One region of the Neobacillus sp. S1227 genome, then DNA from elsewhere that is predicted to be linked to it. Evidence: riboswitches for the same ligand, from Rfam matches in the RefSeq annotation. Region 1 holds a riboswitch; the other holds the start of a gene.
The links. Region 1 has a riboswitch for ZMP and ZTP ahead of ACZ5AE_RS27460 (bifunctional 5,10-methylenetetrahydrofolate dehydrogenase/5,10-methenyltetrahydrofolate cyclohydrolase). Riboswitches for the same ligand answer to the same signal wherever they lie in the genome.
Positions count from the first base shown of each region.

Region 1 (7,081 bases):
GAATAGTTTGCTGTCTGACAAAAATGGGTCCGCTTCTTCCGCGTTCTTCGGGTTCTTGGGTTTCTCCTCTATATGTTTCATTTTTTATGAATAAAGAACTGACATTGTTATAACTCCATTGAGTTCCAACTAAGCGCGCCCACTCATCATAAAGTTCACTGCTTCCCCGTACTGCATACATGGCATTATGCTCAGAGCTTCCCCCAATAGTTCTGCCGCTTGATATTCTTAGCTGCTGATTCCCAATAGCTGGCTGTACATTTGTAAGCATATTAAAGGAATGCCTATTATCGGAAGCCAAAATCCCTGATACCGCACCAGAAGGACTGCTTAGCTCTTTAACCATATTTGTTCCTGGTTCAAGGACAATTACAGAGTTTGTTATGTCATCCGATAATTTTTTTGCAATTACTCCACCAGCAGTTCCAGCCCCGATTACAATATAATCAAAGGTATTCTTCGGAAACATTACATCATTCCTTTCAAAGTCCAAAAAGTCTGATTAAAAATCCTTATATAGTATGTATGACGAATATCTATGTTTGGGTGAATGCCCAGTTCATTTCCCTACCTCTGATTCCTTGACGTCTGTTGCCAATTTAATCTATAAATGGGCGGGCGAAATTTTTAATAATAAATAGTAACAAACTAATCAGTTTATTTTTATTGTATAAGGACTAGTTTGTGAAGGACTTCACTTAACAAACGGGGTGCGTTAGTTCAACAAGCTACAAAAAATGGATATTAAAAAACGGCTCAGTATGTGAACTGAACCGTTTTATGTTTTGGATGCAACAACAGATACAAAAAGCTGTACAAATTAGGCTACATTTTCAATTGCATTTTTGGACGGTTAGCCTCTTGTTTTGCTATTTCTGAAATTAATTAATGTATGTTTCAGCATTATAATTATGAATCGCTACTCTTAAGAAAAATGTATATAAGCTAATATTTATTGCACATTTCTAAAGTTATCCTTGCTTCACTAACGGGGCAGGTTAATATAAAAAGGATTCTTGATTGAAAGTGAAGAATATTAAATAAAATCATCTGAAATTTTTAGAGGATAAGTTTAAAAATAATATCAATCTGGTTGAGGCGAAAATTGTTTATAAGATTTCCGCACACAGAAAAAAGGTTACCGTTGAGAATATGGAAAAATAGGTTAAAATGCAGTTGGTACACCATTATGATCATTTCGCATTTAGCTGCTGACCAAAAAGGTTTAGGCAGTGTGCTATCGGGTATATGTTTACTTAAAAGTTCTTGCCTTTCAGAATACACTAAAAAATAGTAGCTTGTAACGACAAGGAGTTGAGATTATGAAATTACTACTTACATCTGCAGGCATCAATAACAAAAGCATACGTGACGCGCTGGTTGACATGCTGGACAAGCCAATCGCCGAATCCAACGCTCTGTGCATCCCCACAGCGATGTACGGACACCCCTGGGTCGGCCCCGGCGTCAAAGCCTGGGAGTTCATCAGCGGGAAAGAAGAAAATCCCATGGTCGACCTGGGCTGGAAGTCCGTCGGCGTGTTGGAGCTCACAGCACTGCCAAGCATCGACAAAGACCGCTGGGTGCCGCTGGTCCGGGAGACGGACGTCCTGTTGGTTTCGGGCGGCGACGCCCTCTACCTGTGCCATTGGATGCGGCAATCCGGGCTGGCAGACCTCTTGCCGTCGCTGCACGCAGTCTATGTGGGAATGAGTGCTGGGAGCATGGTGATGGCACCTAACATCGGGGACTTCTTCGTTGGCTGGACTCCACCCAACGGTGGTGATGAAACGCTGGGACTTGTCGATTTTGCCATATTCCCGCATTTGGATCACGAGATGCTGCCGTATAACACAATGGTTAATGCAGAGAGATGGGCAGCCGGAATGCAGGGGTTGGCGTATGCAATTGATGATCAAACCGCCATCAAAGTGATCGACGGAGAGGTCGAAGTTGTCACCGAAGGGCATTGGAAACTGTTTTCGCACTGATATTACTCCGCCGCTAAACATATCAAAAAACTTAAGCGAGATTCTTGTGATGAAAATATGATTTCACTTGACTGGGTCTTCTATTACCCTTTAACAGATTACTAAATCACTAGGACATTTCCAAATGAATATTTTGGGTCTTATATCCATTGACATTCAATCCCTATATGTTATCTTTTACTTATAACAACGAAATGGACACAGTTACTGACGACAAATGTGGAAATGACCACAAGGAAGCTGTGTTTTATATATGTCGGGTCGTCTGGGCAGAGATAAGGATTATCATCCTTATCTCTTTTTTATTACATTTTTTCAGGAGGGCTTGTTATGGAAAAAATCATTTTGGATGGAAATGTAGTTGCGGCAGAAATTAAGGAAGGCTTGAAAGCTCGAATTGAAGTTTTAAAAAATAATGGTATTACACCATGCCTCGCAACGATTTTAGTTGGTGATAATCCCGCTTCAGAAACCTATGTAAGAATGAAAGGAAATGCTTGCAAAAGACTGGGCATGGAGTCCATTCGCGTGCAATTACCCGAAGAAACACGGACATTAGAGCTGATCGAAAAAATTAAAGAGTTAAATAACGATCCCGCTGTTCATGGCATTCTTTTGCAGCATCCGGTTCCGTCGCATATTGATGAACGTGCCGCGTTTGAAGCCATTGATATTCGCAAAGATGTAGACGGTGTCACAAGTGCAGGGTTTGGACAGACGGCATTAGGGTTTGGAGAATATCCCTCCTGTACTCCCGCTGCCATTATGAAAATGTTAGAATTCTACCAGATTCCAATTGAGGGTAAACATGCGGTGGTAGTGGGCAGGAGCCCTATCTTAGGAAAACCTGTTTCCGCGCTGCTTCTTAATGCCAATGCGACCGTTACGACATGCCATTCAAAAACAGCCAATTTACCTGAAATCTTAAAGCAGGCGGATATTGTTGTTGCGGCGGTTGGCCGGCCTAAATTTATTCAGGGAAGCTGGTTAAAGCAGGGTTCAGTTGTATTAGACGCAGGTTATAACAAAGGCAATGTTGGGGATATTGATTATGACACATGTTTCGAAGCGGCAAGTGCCATCACTCCTGTTCCTGGCGGGATCGGACCTATCACCATTGCGACCTTGTTGAAACATACAGTTGATTCTGCAGAAAAAATGTCGATTTAAGACACCATATGTTTAAACTGTAAATTAACAATATACATGATACGTAAAAACGCTCAGACTTTCTGAGCGTTTTTTGGCGAAGTGGTAAGCTTTAACACCCATTAGCAAAATTTCAGATATTTCCCGGGAATTTGTTGAAATTTGAAGAATAATGAATCCGACTATTCGAAACAAAGGAATATCTTTGTGATATCGTCTAGGGGCATGTCTATATCGGGTGCCGCTATAAAGCCCCGATTTCGGATTGATAATGATACGGGGATTGCTGTTTTTTTAAATCGCATACACAAGATTTTGGCTTTCCTTTCAAACAGCTATATTTCATCCATACTCCTTTTTTTACTTGCTTAGTAGAGAAAACCTGTTTATTCGATGGATATCATGTCGCATATCGGACCCCTACCTTATTAAAGTATGAAGGTATTAAATATAATTGTACCTATATCGCCCGGCGATACGAAACAAGAATAAGAACCGATAGATCCTTACGCATTACTGTTCATTAAGTATTTTGAGGAAGATGTAACAATTTCGGATTGAAAAAGATACGGGGAATGCCTTTTTATTTAATCACATACACATTTAGCTCAAAGATTTGGTCATCCTCTCGAACAGCTAGTGTTGCATCCATACTCATTTTTCACTTGTTTGATAGAGAAAAACTGTTTATTCGATAGTGATCAATACGCATATCGGACCCCTATCTTATTAAATTATAAAGGGCCTAAATCTGATTTGTTCCTGTATCGCCCAGCGATACGAAACAAGAATAAGTGCCGATAGATCCTTACGCATACTGTTCATTAACTATTTTGAGGAAGATGTAGCAATTTCGGATTGAAAAGAATACGGGGTTTGCCTTTTTATTAAATCGTATACACATTTAGATCAAAGTTTTGGTCATCCTTTTAAATAGCTAATGTTTCATCCATACTCTTTTTTCACTTGCTTGTAGAGAAAACCTGTTTATTCGATGGATATCATGTCGCATATTGGACCCTTATATTATTAAATTATGAAGGTCCTAAATTTAATTATTCGTGTATCGCCCCGCGATACGAAACAAGAATAAGATCAGATACATCCTTACGCTTTAATCGTTCATTAAGTATTTTAAGGAAGATGTATCACATGCACCTTCATCAAAAATTTGCTTTCACATAACACTGTTAAATAAAAAACTTAAATAGTCACCTTATTTTTGGAATATGAAAAAAAGCCTCTCCAATATCCCTTTAGGTTTTTGAATCGCTTCCTCTAAACGTTTATTAAAATCATTTTGTGAATGCCATTCTTTTTTCTGTTCATCACGCATATTTTGTATTTCTATTTGTAAGAATTCGTTCATTTGTTTTTCTTGTTGAAGTAATGTTTCATAATCGGTCCTTTGTTGTTCCGCTAATTTTTCAATTTTAACTTGAGTTTTTTGCGCCGAATTTGCAATATTAGAACTTATACTATGATGATCTTGTTGTAACCGAGAAACCGCCGTTTTAAGTTGTGACATATCGTTTGTCAGTTGAACGTTCATTTCACGTGTGGCTGCGAGTTCATTGACTAAAAACCTTAATACCTCTTTTAATTGATTGGGGTCTTCGGGTAAATTTTCATATGTATCGGATACCGCTATTTGTGTTTCATTGAATCGCTCTAATCTTTCTTTTTGTTGATATACAAGTTCTTTAGCTGTATCGTCTAGGGGCTTGTCTGTATCGCGCAACGATATAAGCGCTTCAAGGTCGGATTGAACAAAGATACGCCGATCGCCATCTTTTAAAAACTCATATCCATTTCGCTCTAAGATTTGGCCATACTTTCGAACCGTGGGTGTTGCAATCCCCACTTCTTCTGCCACTTCCTTAGAAGAGAAAGCTCTTTCATTCGGTTGTATATCACGTCTCATATCGGCCCTCCTATTCTATTACATTATGAAAGTTTTTTGGTTTATTTCAAGTATATCGCCCAGCGATACAAAACACAATATACTCCTTTCTAGAGGAACTCTATTAAGGAAGACACTTGTCTTTGATTGAGTTCTCTAACGCTTCAGCACCCTTTATCTACAGAACATCTTTTTAACCTTATTCAAGTCGTGTATTTTGTTTAAATGCATATCGCTGAGATAGATCTCCACTATTTTTCTTTTTGTTAAAACGCCAAGCCTTTTGCAGCATCGTCTAGGCGTTTATCCGTATCGCGTGACGCTACATAACGTATTTACAACTCATTTTTTAATATTTACGAAGGTTTTTGGATGCTTTTTTAAGTCATATCGCCCAGCGATACAAAACACAAAGCAGATCTTTCATCCATATGGTTATGAAACTCCAAGTCCATCTAGGTCTTTATTAAGCATCGAAATATTCAGATTTTATAACCGAAAAATCATTATTAAGTTTAGTTCGACAAAGACCCGGCACGCTCCAGTACCGGGTCTCCACACTACAAGAAATTTATTTTTCAAAAATTAATTTAAAATGATAACCTTAACGGTTCTTCTGCCCCAAAGTCTTGCTTCTGCACTGTTTGGCTTAAGAACGTCGATGCGGTGGCCTTTGATGGCGCCGCCAGTGTCTCCGGCAATCGCTTCACCGTAGCCCTCCACCCATACGCGCGAACCAAGCGGGATAACAGACGGATCGACTGCAATCAATTTCATATTTGGATTGGCCTCGATGTTGTAACCCAATTTCGTTATTGAGCCTGAATCTTCATGGCTGTAAGCAGTTGCTGTTACGTAAAGTTCTTTACCGCTAATACCTGCACTTGAGGTATTCTGAGCTGGTGCTGGTGCTGATGCCGCGCGGGCGTTCGCCTGCTCCTGGGCAATTGCCGCTTGAATACCAGCCATTTGTGATTGGACTTTTGCTTTGTCTTGCTCAGCAAGGGCCAATTGTTGCGTGATTTGATTATATTTATCCTGCATGGCAGTTAGAACTTCCTGACGCTTCTGCAGGTTTTGGTCTAATTCAGCTTGCTTATTGGCAAGAACGGTTTGCTGCTCCATTAAAACCTGTTCCTGCTTATCGATTTCCTTTTTATCGTCTTCAATTTTCTGAAGGTCTGCCTTTTGGGCGTTTAAAATATCCTTGTCAGCATCCATCAATGTTGAGACAGCGCTCGCACGCTTAATGAAATCAGAGATGCTGTCAGATTCTAAGAATACGTTCATGACGATATTGAAATTGTCAGTTTGCTGCATGGCCACGGCCCGTTTTTTCATAATTTCTTTACGGCCGAGGATTTTATCCTCCAATGCAACAATTTCTTCTTTCTTTTGTTCAATCAGCTTGTTCACTTCGTCGATTTTGGCTTGAGTTTGGGCCATTTCATCTTTGTTTTTTGTAATAAAAGCATATATTGAATCGAGTTCTTTCTGAATTCCTTGTATTTCATTATTAACAGCTTGCTGTTCTTGTTTCTGCTGATTTACAATTTGTTGTTTTTCCTGGAGCTGCTGTTGAGCATTGCGAAGTGCTTCACTGCTTGTTTGTGCATATGTAACCATTGTGCCTGATGCGTATGTAGCGATTGTAAGTACTACTAGCAAAATACGCTTGATCGTGGATTGCATATACTCCCCTCCTATTAATCTATTTATAACAGACAAACTTACCAGTTATGTTACAAAAATATTAAAAGAATGTCACAAATCGACTTAAAATGGATAAAAATGGATGTTTTGTGGCAAAAAAGTGCCAGGGATCTATAAAATGGATATTATTTGGTAAATGGTGGATAGCGGTGTCAAGATGTTGATGTCAGGCACCGCGCGTGGACATTTGTCCGTGGAGGGTGGACACTTCCGTTGAGGTGTAAGCTCTGTATCGGGGTTGAAAATTACCTTTTTTAAAAATTTACCCGTCGATTTCGTGAGTTTACTCGTCAAAGATAAGGTTTTACTCGCCAACTTTTAACTT
Region 1 is NZ_AP038276.1:5,523,848-5,530,928, forward strand. Features, by position in the region: gene ACZ5AE_RS27450 (GMC family oxidoreductase) at 1-469, opposite strand, end outside; gene ACZ5AE_RS27455 (Type 1 glutamine amidotransferase-like domain-containing protein) at 1,323-1,991, shown strand; ZMP/ZTP riboswitch at 2,185-2,269, shown strand; gene ACZ5AE_RS27460 (bifunctional 5,10-methylenetetrahydrofolate dehydrogenase/5,10-methenyltetrahydrofolate cyclohydrolase) at 2,322-3,161, shown strand; gene ACZ5AE_RS27465 (hypothetical protein) at 4,357-5,064, opposite strand; gene ACZ5AE_RS27470 (PcsB-like coiled-coil domain-containing protein) at 5,629-6,735, opposite strand.

Region 2 (7,081 bases), 180 kb from region 1:
TTGCCTGTTTCTTTGTGATGAGGGCACTCGGAGAACTCCTGCTGTCTAAAGCAGGTTATCAATCTTTTACTGACATTGCCGAGGATTATCTTGGACCACGGGTTGCGTTTGTTACGGGATGGACCTATTGGTTTTGCTGGATAATGACTGCAATGGCTGACGTGATTGCCGTTGGTGTATATGTACGATATTGGTTCGATATCCCGCAGTGGATACCTGCAATTGTCTGTTTGGTCATCTTATTGGGTCTTAATCTGCTAACGGTAAAGCTTTTTGGAGAATTGGAGTTCTGGTTTGCTTTAATAAAGGTAATTACCATTCTCGCCTTAATCGGCATTGGGGTTATTTTGCTAGTGATGGGATTCAAGACGGATGCAGGGACGGTCTCTATTAAAAATCTTTGGGAACATGGCGGCTTTTTTCCAAATGGAGTCACAGGCTTCTTGCTTTCATTCCAAATGGTCGTTTTTGCATTCGTTGGTGTGGAATTAGTGGGTGTATCGGCAGCAGAAACAGCCAATCCGGAAAAAAGCATTCCATCGGCCATTAATAAAATTCCTTTACGGATTTTATTTTTCTACGTGGGCGCATTGATCGTCCTTCTATGTATTAACCCATGGACGGATTTGAATGCCGCTGAAAGTCCGTTTGTCAAAACGTTTAGCTTAGTCGGGATCCCGATTGCCGCGGGAATTATTAATTTTGTTGTCTTAACTTCAGCCGCTTCTGCTTGTAACAGTGGGATGTTTTCAACAAGCAGGATTTTATTTAATTTAAGCAATAATAGCCAGGGACCAGCCAATTTTGCAAGACTGAATAAAAATCATGTGCCAAGTAACGCTTTATTGGTTTCGGGTCTTATTCTGACAGGGGGAGCGCTCCTTAGCAAACTTATTCCGGAGCAGGCTTTCGGAATCGTAACCACGATAAGTGCCATTTGTTTTATTTGGGTATGGGGCGTCATTCTGATTTGTCATGTAAGGTATAAGACAACTCGTCCGGATTTACAGGCAAAATCAAAATTTAAAGCGCCTTTTACACCATTTGTTAATTACGCGGTCCTAACCATGTTTGCGGCGATTCTCATCATCATGCTGTTCGCCGATGCTACCCGTCCGGCCCTATTGTTGACACCACTATGGTTTATTCTATTATTTGCTCTGTATTTCTATATAGGGAACAAAGAGAAAAAATGATAATGATCAGCATAGATTCAAATTGAGTAAAAGAAATGAGGCTGACTCAAAAGGTCGTTGAATGACGACCCTTTTGAGTCAGTTTTTTATTTATTTTTGGTCAGTGTTGCGGAATTTTTGTGTTCGAAACGAGGGTAACCCCCTGGATGAAAGGAGCTAAGGATAGTTGGATTCATCTTTTCAACAGCCAAATCTACAATTGGCCATAGATGATGTTCGGGGATTCGGACCTCAATATCCATTGGTAGAACCAATTGGCCTGTCGTGGTATAATTTATGTACATAAGAAAGTCATTCCTTTCCGGTATTGTGTTTGTGTGGTAACTTCATTATACCAAATGGAATGATTTTCTTATTTTTTCACACTGTTGATTGGAGCGGAAGGCGGCGAAGACTCCTGCGGGAGTAGTGGGACAGGTGAGACCCCGCAGGCGTTTACGCCGAGGAGGCTCACCGCCCACCCCGCGGAAAGCGAAGCCGCCTGGAGCGGAAATCAACAGACCATTTTCAAAGACATAATAGAAAAAGAGGGTGTCCCTAAAAGTTATACTTTTGGGACACCCTCTTTTTCATATTAACTTAATTTCCTAATTAAATAATCCGAGCTGTCACCATTCCAGAGATTTGTTTTACTTTTTCCTCTAAACCTGGAATAACATCGCCGTTTACTCTATTATCAATGTCAATAATTGTATACGCATAACCCCCGCGGCTTCTGTTGACCATATCAGCAATGTTTAAATCATAGCTGGATATTGCAGATGTAATCTGTCCAACCATATTTGGAACATTCTGATGGAATGCTGCCACGCGCAGTTTACCAGTATAAGGGAGGCAGGTATTTGGGAAATTCACTGAGTTTTTGATGTTTCCTGTTTCTAAAAATTCCTTCACTTGACGAGCTGCCATGATCGCGCAATTTTCCTCTGATTCTTTTGTGGAGGCGCCTAAGTGCGGAATCGGTACTGTATTTTTCATTTTGAGCACATTTTCATTTGGGAAATCAGTAATATACTTCCCAACTTTTCCGCCTTCAAGAGCGGCAGCCATGTCTGTTTCATTGACAAGCTCACCACGGGAGAAATTTAGAATATGAACACCAGGCTTCATGATGCTGAAGGTTGCTTGGTTAAACATTCCTCTTGTGTCATCGGTTAACGGTACGTGTACAGTTATATAATCAGATTCCGCAAATAACTGTTCAATCGTCATTGCCCTCTGCACATTGCGAGATAGCTTCCATGCAGTATCGACAGAGATAAATGGATCAAATCCGATAACATCCATATCTAAATCAAGCGCATCATTTGCCACTAGTGCACCTATCGCTCCTAATCCAATGACACCCAATGTTTTCCCTTTAATTTCTTTTCCAACAAATTGCTTTTTGCCTGCTTCCACAAGCTTTGGAATTTGTTCACCTTCACCATCTAGCGACTTAGTCCAAGCTACACCAGCAAAAAGGTTTCGGGATGAAGCTATTAATGAGGTTAGGACCATTTCTTTTACAGCGTTGGCATTTGCCCCAGGGGTATTGAATACAACAATACCTTGCTCTGTACATTTATCGACCGGAATATTGTTGACACCTGCTCCTGCCCTTGCGATAGCCTTTAAATTTTCTCCGAATTCTACCGCGTGCATATTAAAGCTGCGAACAAGGATGGCATCAGGATTTTCACTGCCGTTGTCAACCAGAAAGCCGTTCTTATTGAATACGTTTAGCCCTCTTTCCGCGATATTATTCAGGGTTTTGATGGTGTTCACTTTTTCTAAAGCGATCGTGCTCATTTTTCTTCCTCCTTTTATAAGCAGAAAGAGGCAAGGGAAATATTTCCCTTACCTCTGCCCAGGCGAACGGCTTCGACACCGTGTGCTCCCTCGCGGTTATCCGCGTCTCGCCAGTTACACACGGCCTTTTAAACTGATTTCATCATATCACAAATTTTCATAATTTTCTACCCTAAACAAACTCTATAAATATGAATAATTGTATTAATAATATTCAAATTATTTTAAAAAAAAGTAAATTACTAGAGTTAAAGGGATGTAAGCGTTTTATTATTTTTTAAATAAAAATAAGATTCTAAAAATTCACTATAAATTCTTTACATTGAAATAATATTAGTATTTAATAGATATATATAACTAATTTTGTCGAAAATAGGGGGAAAGAAGGACATGAGAAAAATCCTTAATAAGTCGTTTTTGCTATTTACTGTTCTTTTACTTGTTGTTTTAACAGCATGTGGTAAAAATTCAGAAACTTCTGGAAAAGAGGGCGACTCTAAAGAAAGCGGCAAGGCAGTGGAAGCAAAAATCGGTGTTGTTTCCTATCTAACTGGACCTGGAGCAGCATACGGCGAAGCTATTACAAATGGTTTTAATTTAGCGAAGAAAGAAATTAATGCAAAAGGTGATGTCAAAATCGACCTTGTTGTTGAAGACTCAGCAGGTAAGCAGGAACAGGCTTTATCTGCAGCTCAAAAGTTAATGAGTGACGATAATATTGTAGCACTATTGGGACCTACTTTAAGTACCGAAATGAATGTTGTCGGCCCTGAAGCAGATTTAAACGGTATTCCTATTATGGGTACATCTACAACTGCTGATGGAATCCCGCAAATTGGCGACTATGTATTCAGAAACTCGCTGCCTGAAGCACTAGCTATTCCTGCCTCTGTGAAAAAAGCAGTCGATAAATATAAAGTGAAGAAAGTTGCAATTCTTTACGGTAATGACGACGTATTCACAAAATCCGGTTATGACACGATGAAAAAGACTGCGGAGAAGATGAAGCTTGATGTCGTAACAACTGAGACTTTCCAAAAGGGCCAAGCTGACTATAATGCGCAATTAACAAAAATCAAAGGGCTTCAGCCAGACCTAATCCTATGTTCAGCCCTTTACAATGAAGGTGCTGTAATCATGGACCAGGCTCGTAAAATGGGCATTGATGTACCATTTGTCGGCGGAAACGGATTTAACTCTCCACAGGTTATTCAAATCGCTGGCCAAGCTGCCGATGGACTGATTGTGGCAACTCCTTGGTTTGCTGAAAAAGATGATCCAAAGGTTCAAGATTTCGTGAAAAAATATGAAACTGAATATGGAAAGACACCAGACCAGTTTGCTGCGCAGGCTTACGATGCACTATACATCATGGCTGAGGCTCTGAAAAATGCGGGTGAAGCAGACCGTGATGCATTGCGTGATGCTCTTGCAGAAATTAAGGACTTCCCAGGAATTCTTGGTAAATTCTCCTTTGATAAGGATGGAGACGTAGTGATGGATCCAACTGTTCTTATCATCAAAGATGGCAAATTCCAAATCTTTGAATAAGCGATTCCTTCTTTAATTTTGAAGGGGCCCAGGAAGAACAATCAGGGTTTTTAATTGAACACTTCGAACAACTGCTCTCCGCTCCGGGCTTTTTAGCCTTCCGGCGGGGAGCTTTCATTACTATTGGTTTTTAAAAATTTGGAGTTAGAGGGTGAGATGTTTTGCTATTAGAACAGCTAATTAACGGAATCACACTAGGAAGCATCTATGCCATCGTTGCCCTTGGATTTACACTTGTTTTTGGGGTTCTAGGCATCATTAATATGGCGCACGGTGAAATCTTTATGTTTGGCGCTTTTATTGGAGTAATTGTAACGGATACTCTGGGCTGGCCGATTTGGCTGGCGTTTATTGCAGCTATCATTGTTACAGCCATTTTAGGCTTCTTGATGGAAAACCTTGCACTGCGCCCGCTGCGCGGGAAACAAGGCGTTTCCCATCTTGCTCCATTAATAAGCACGATTGGCGTATCAATATTATTAGAAAATTTATCGCATCATTTATTTGGAGCAGGAAATCATCCTTTTAAAAATGCTTTTGCAGAAATTCATTTCCAAATTGGCTCCATTACGATTTATGTCGTACAAATTGTTATTTTTGTCATCTCCGTCGTTTTAATGCTAGGCCTTTCCTATTGGCTATCAAAAACAAAAGCGGGAAAAGCTCTTCGTTCAACGGCTGAGAATTTAGAAACAGCAAGCATTCTAGGGGTAAATACGAAGCGAATTATCACTTTGACGGTTGTAATTGCTTCTGCAATGGGAGGGATCGCCGGAATTCTGGTCGGAATGGCGTTCAACTCAGTCAACCCGCAAATGGGATTATCAATGGGGTTAAAGGGACTTGCTATTATCATCCTTGGCGGGATGGGTAATGTGAAGGGCGCTATGGCCGGGGGGTTGATTCTTGGTTTAGCCGAAACGCTCATTGTCGCTTATGGAGATTCAGGATATCGGGATGCTATTGCCTTCATCGCAATCATCGTGATTCTTTTAATCAGGCCGCAGGGACTTTTCGGCCAAAAGACATCAGAGGGAAGGCCGTGATGATATGCTTGGAGACTTTTTAAATCCGTATTACCTTCAAGTTGCTTCGTTTATTATGATTAATATTATTCTGGGCTTGAGCATTTATGTGACCCTTTCCTCCGGACAACTCTCTCTAGGGAACGCCGGGTTTATGGGGATTGGAGCCTATACGTCTGCGTTATTGACAATTAATTACGATGTGCCGATTGTCGTTGGTGTCATTGCCGGTGCCGTCGTTGCAGGAATCATCGGCATTCTAATTGGTATTCCATCACTCCGGTTAACGGGGGTTTATCTGGCCATTGCTACGCTTGGCTTCGGTGAAGTTATTCGCGTGTTCCTTATCAATTGGGAATCCCTTACTAAAGGTGCTGTCGGTCTATCTGGTATTCCGCAAATCGGCAGGGAACTGCTTAAATTTTCAAGAGATGCCGGTTTTAATCCGATGGACATTGGTTTGAAAAATAATCAATACGTTTATTTATTGGTGCTAATCATTTTAGTCATCATTAATATTTTTGTTATCTGGTTTATTATTAGACAAAATAAGTCTCGTGTCGGCCGGGCTTTTGCAGCCATTAAAATGGATGAAAAAGCGGCAGAGGCAATGGGGATTAATATCACCTATTACAAAGTTTTATCTTTTGTTCAAGGGGCACTTTTTTCAGGCTTTGCAGGCGCTTTATTTGCACATGTCATGGGCTATATCAGCCCGGCAGACTTCTCTTACCACCGTGCCGTTGAAATCTTGATTTTCGCGGTATTCGGGGGAAGCGAAGTGATTTGGGGCTCAATTTTCGGTGCCACCTTCATGACCCTGATGCCAGAGGTATTACGATTTATCAGCGAATACCGCTATATGATTTACGGTGCCATTTTGATTTTAATGATGGCGTTCCGTCCACAGGGAATTATTGATGTTCCCCTTTTACAGAAGCTTCAGCTGTCAAAGAGGAGGGGTAAACATGGTTCTAAAAATTAACAACATCACGAAAAATTTTGGCGGTATTGCCGCGTTAACCGATGTTTCTTTTTCCATTAAAGGGGGAGAAATCTATGGACTCATTGGCCCTAACGGAGCAGGAAAAACAACCATGTTTAATATGATTACGAATATGTTCCCACCAACTTCGGGTGAGATTACATTTCTGGATGAAACAATTACCGGCATTAAACCGCATAAGATCACCAATAAGGGAATTTGCCGGACCTTCCAAAACATTCGTCTTTTCTCGCAAATGACGGTTTTGGAAAATGTCTTGGTGGGCGGACATTCCCGCAGCAGGTCCGGCGTCTTTAGCGGTGTGCTAAGGACAAAGTCTCAGCGGACAGAAGAAAACAGGCTGCGTGAAACCGCGCTTAGGCTGCTGGAATTAGTTGGCCTATCTGAATATGCTGACGCGGTCGCGGAGAACCTGGCATACGGGCAGCAAAGAAGACTTGAAATCGCCAGGGCATTGGCCAGCGATCCGAAGCTTTTATTATTGGATGAGCCTGCAGCAGGCATGAACGAAA
Region 2 is NZ_AP038276.1:5,708,131-5,715,211, reverse strand. Features, by position in the region: gene ACZ5AE_RS28320 (amino acid permease) at 1-1,196, shown strand, start outside; gene ACZ5AE_RS28315 (phosphoglycerate dehydrogenase) at 1,788-2,987, opposite strand; ZMP/ZTP riboswitch at 3,037-3,115, opposite strand; gene ACZ5AE_RS28310 (ABC transporter substrate-binding protein) at 3,378-4,538, shown strand; gene ACZ5AE_RS28305 (branched-chain amino acid ABC transporter permease) at 4,700-5,584, shown strand; gene ACZ5AE_RS28300 (branched-chain amino acid ABC transporter permease) at 5,589-6,548, shown strand; gene ACZ5AE_RS28295 (ABC transporter ATP-binding protein) at 6,532-7,081, shown strand, end outside.
Region 2: linked by a shared signal. The riboswitch ahead of ACZ5AE_RS28315 (phosphoglycerate dehydrogenase) and the one ahead of ACZ5AE_RS27460 (bifunctional 5,10-methylenetetrahydrofolate dehydrogenase/5,10-methenyltetrahydrofolate cyclohydrolase) in region 1 are both predicted to bind ZMP and ZTP.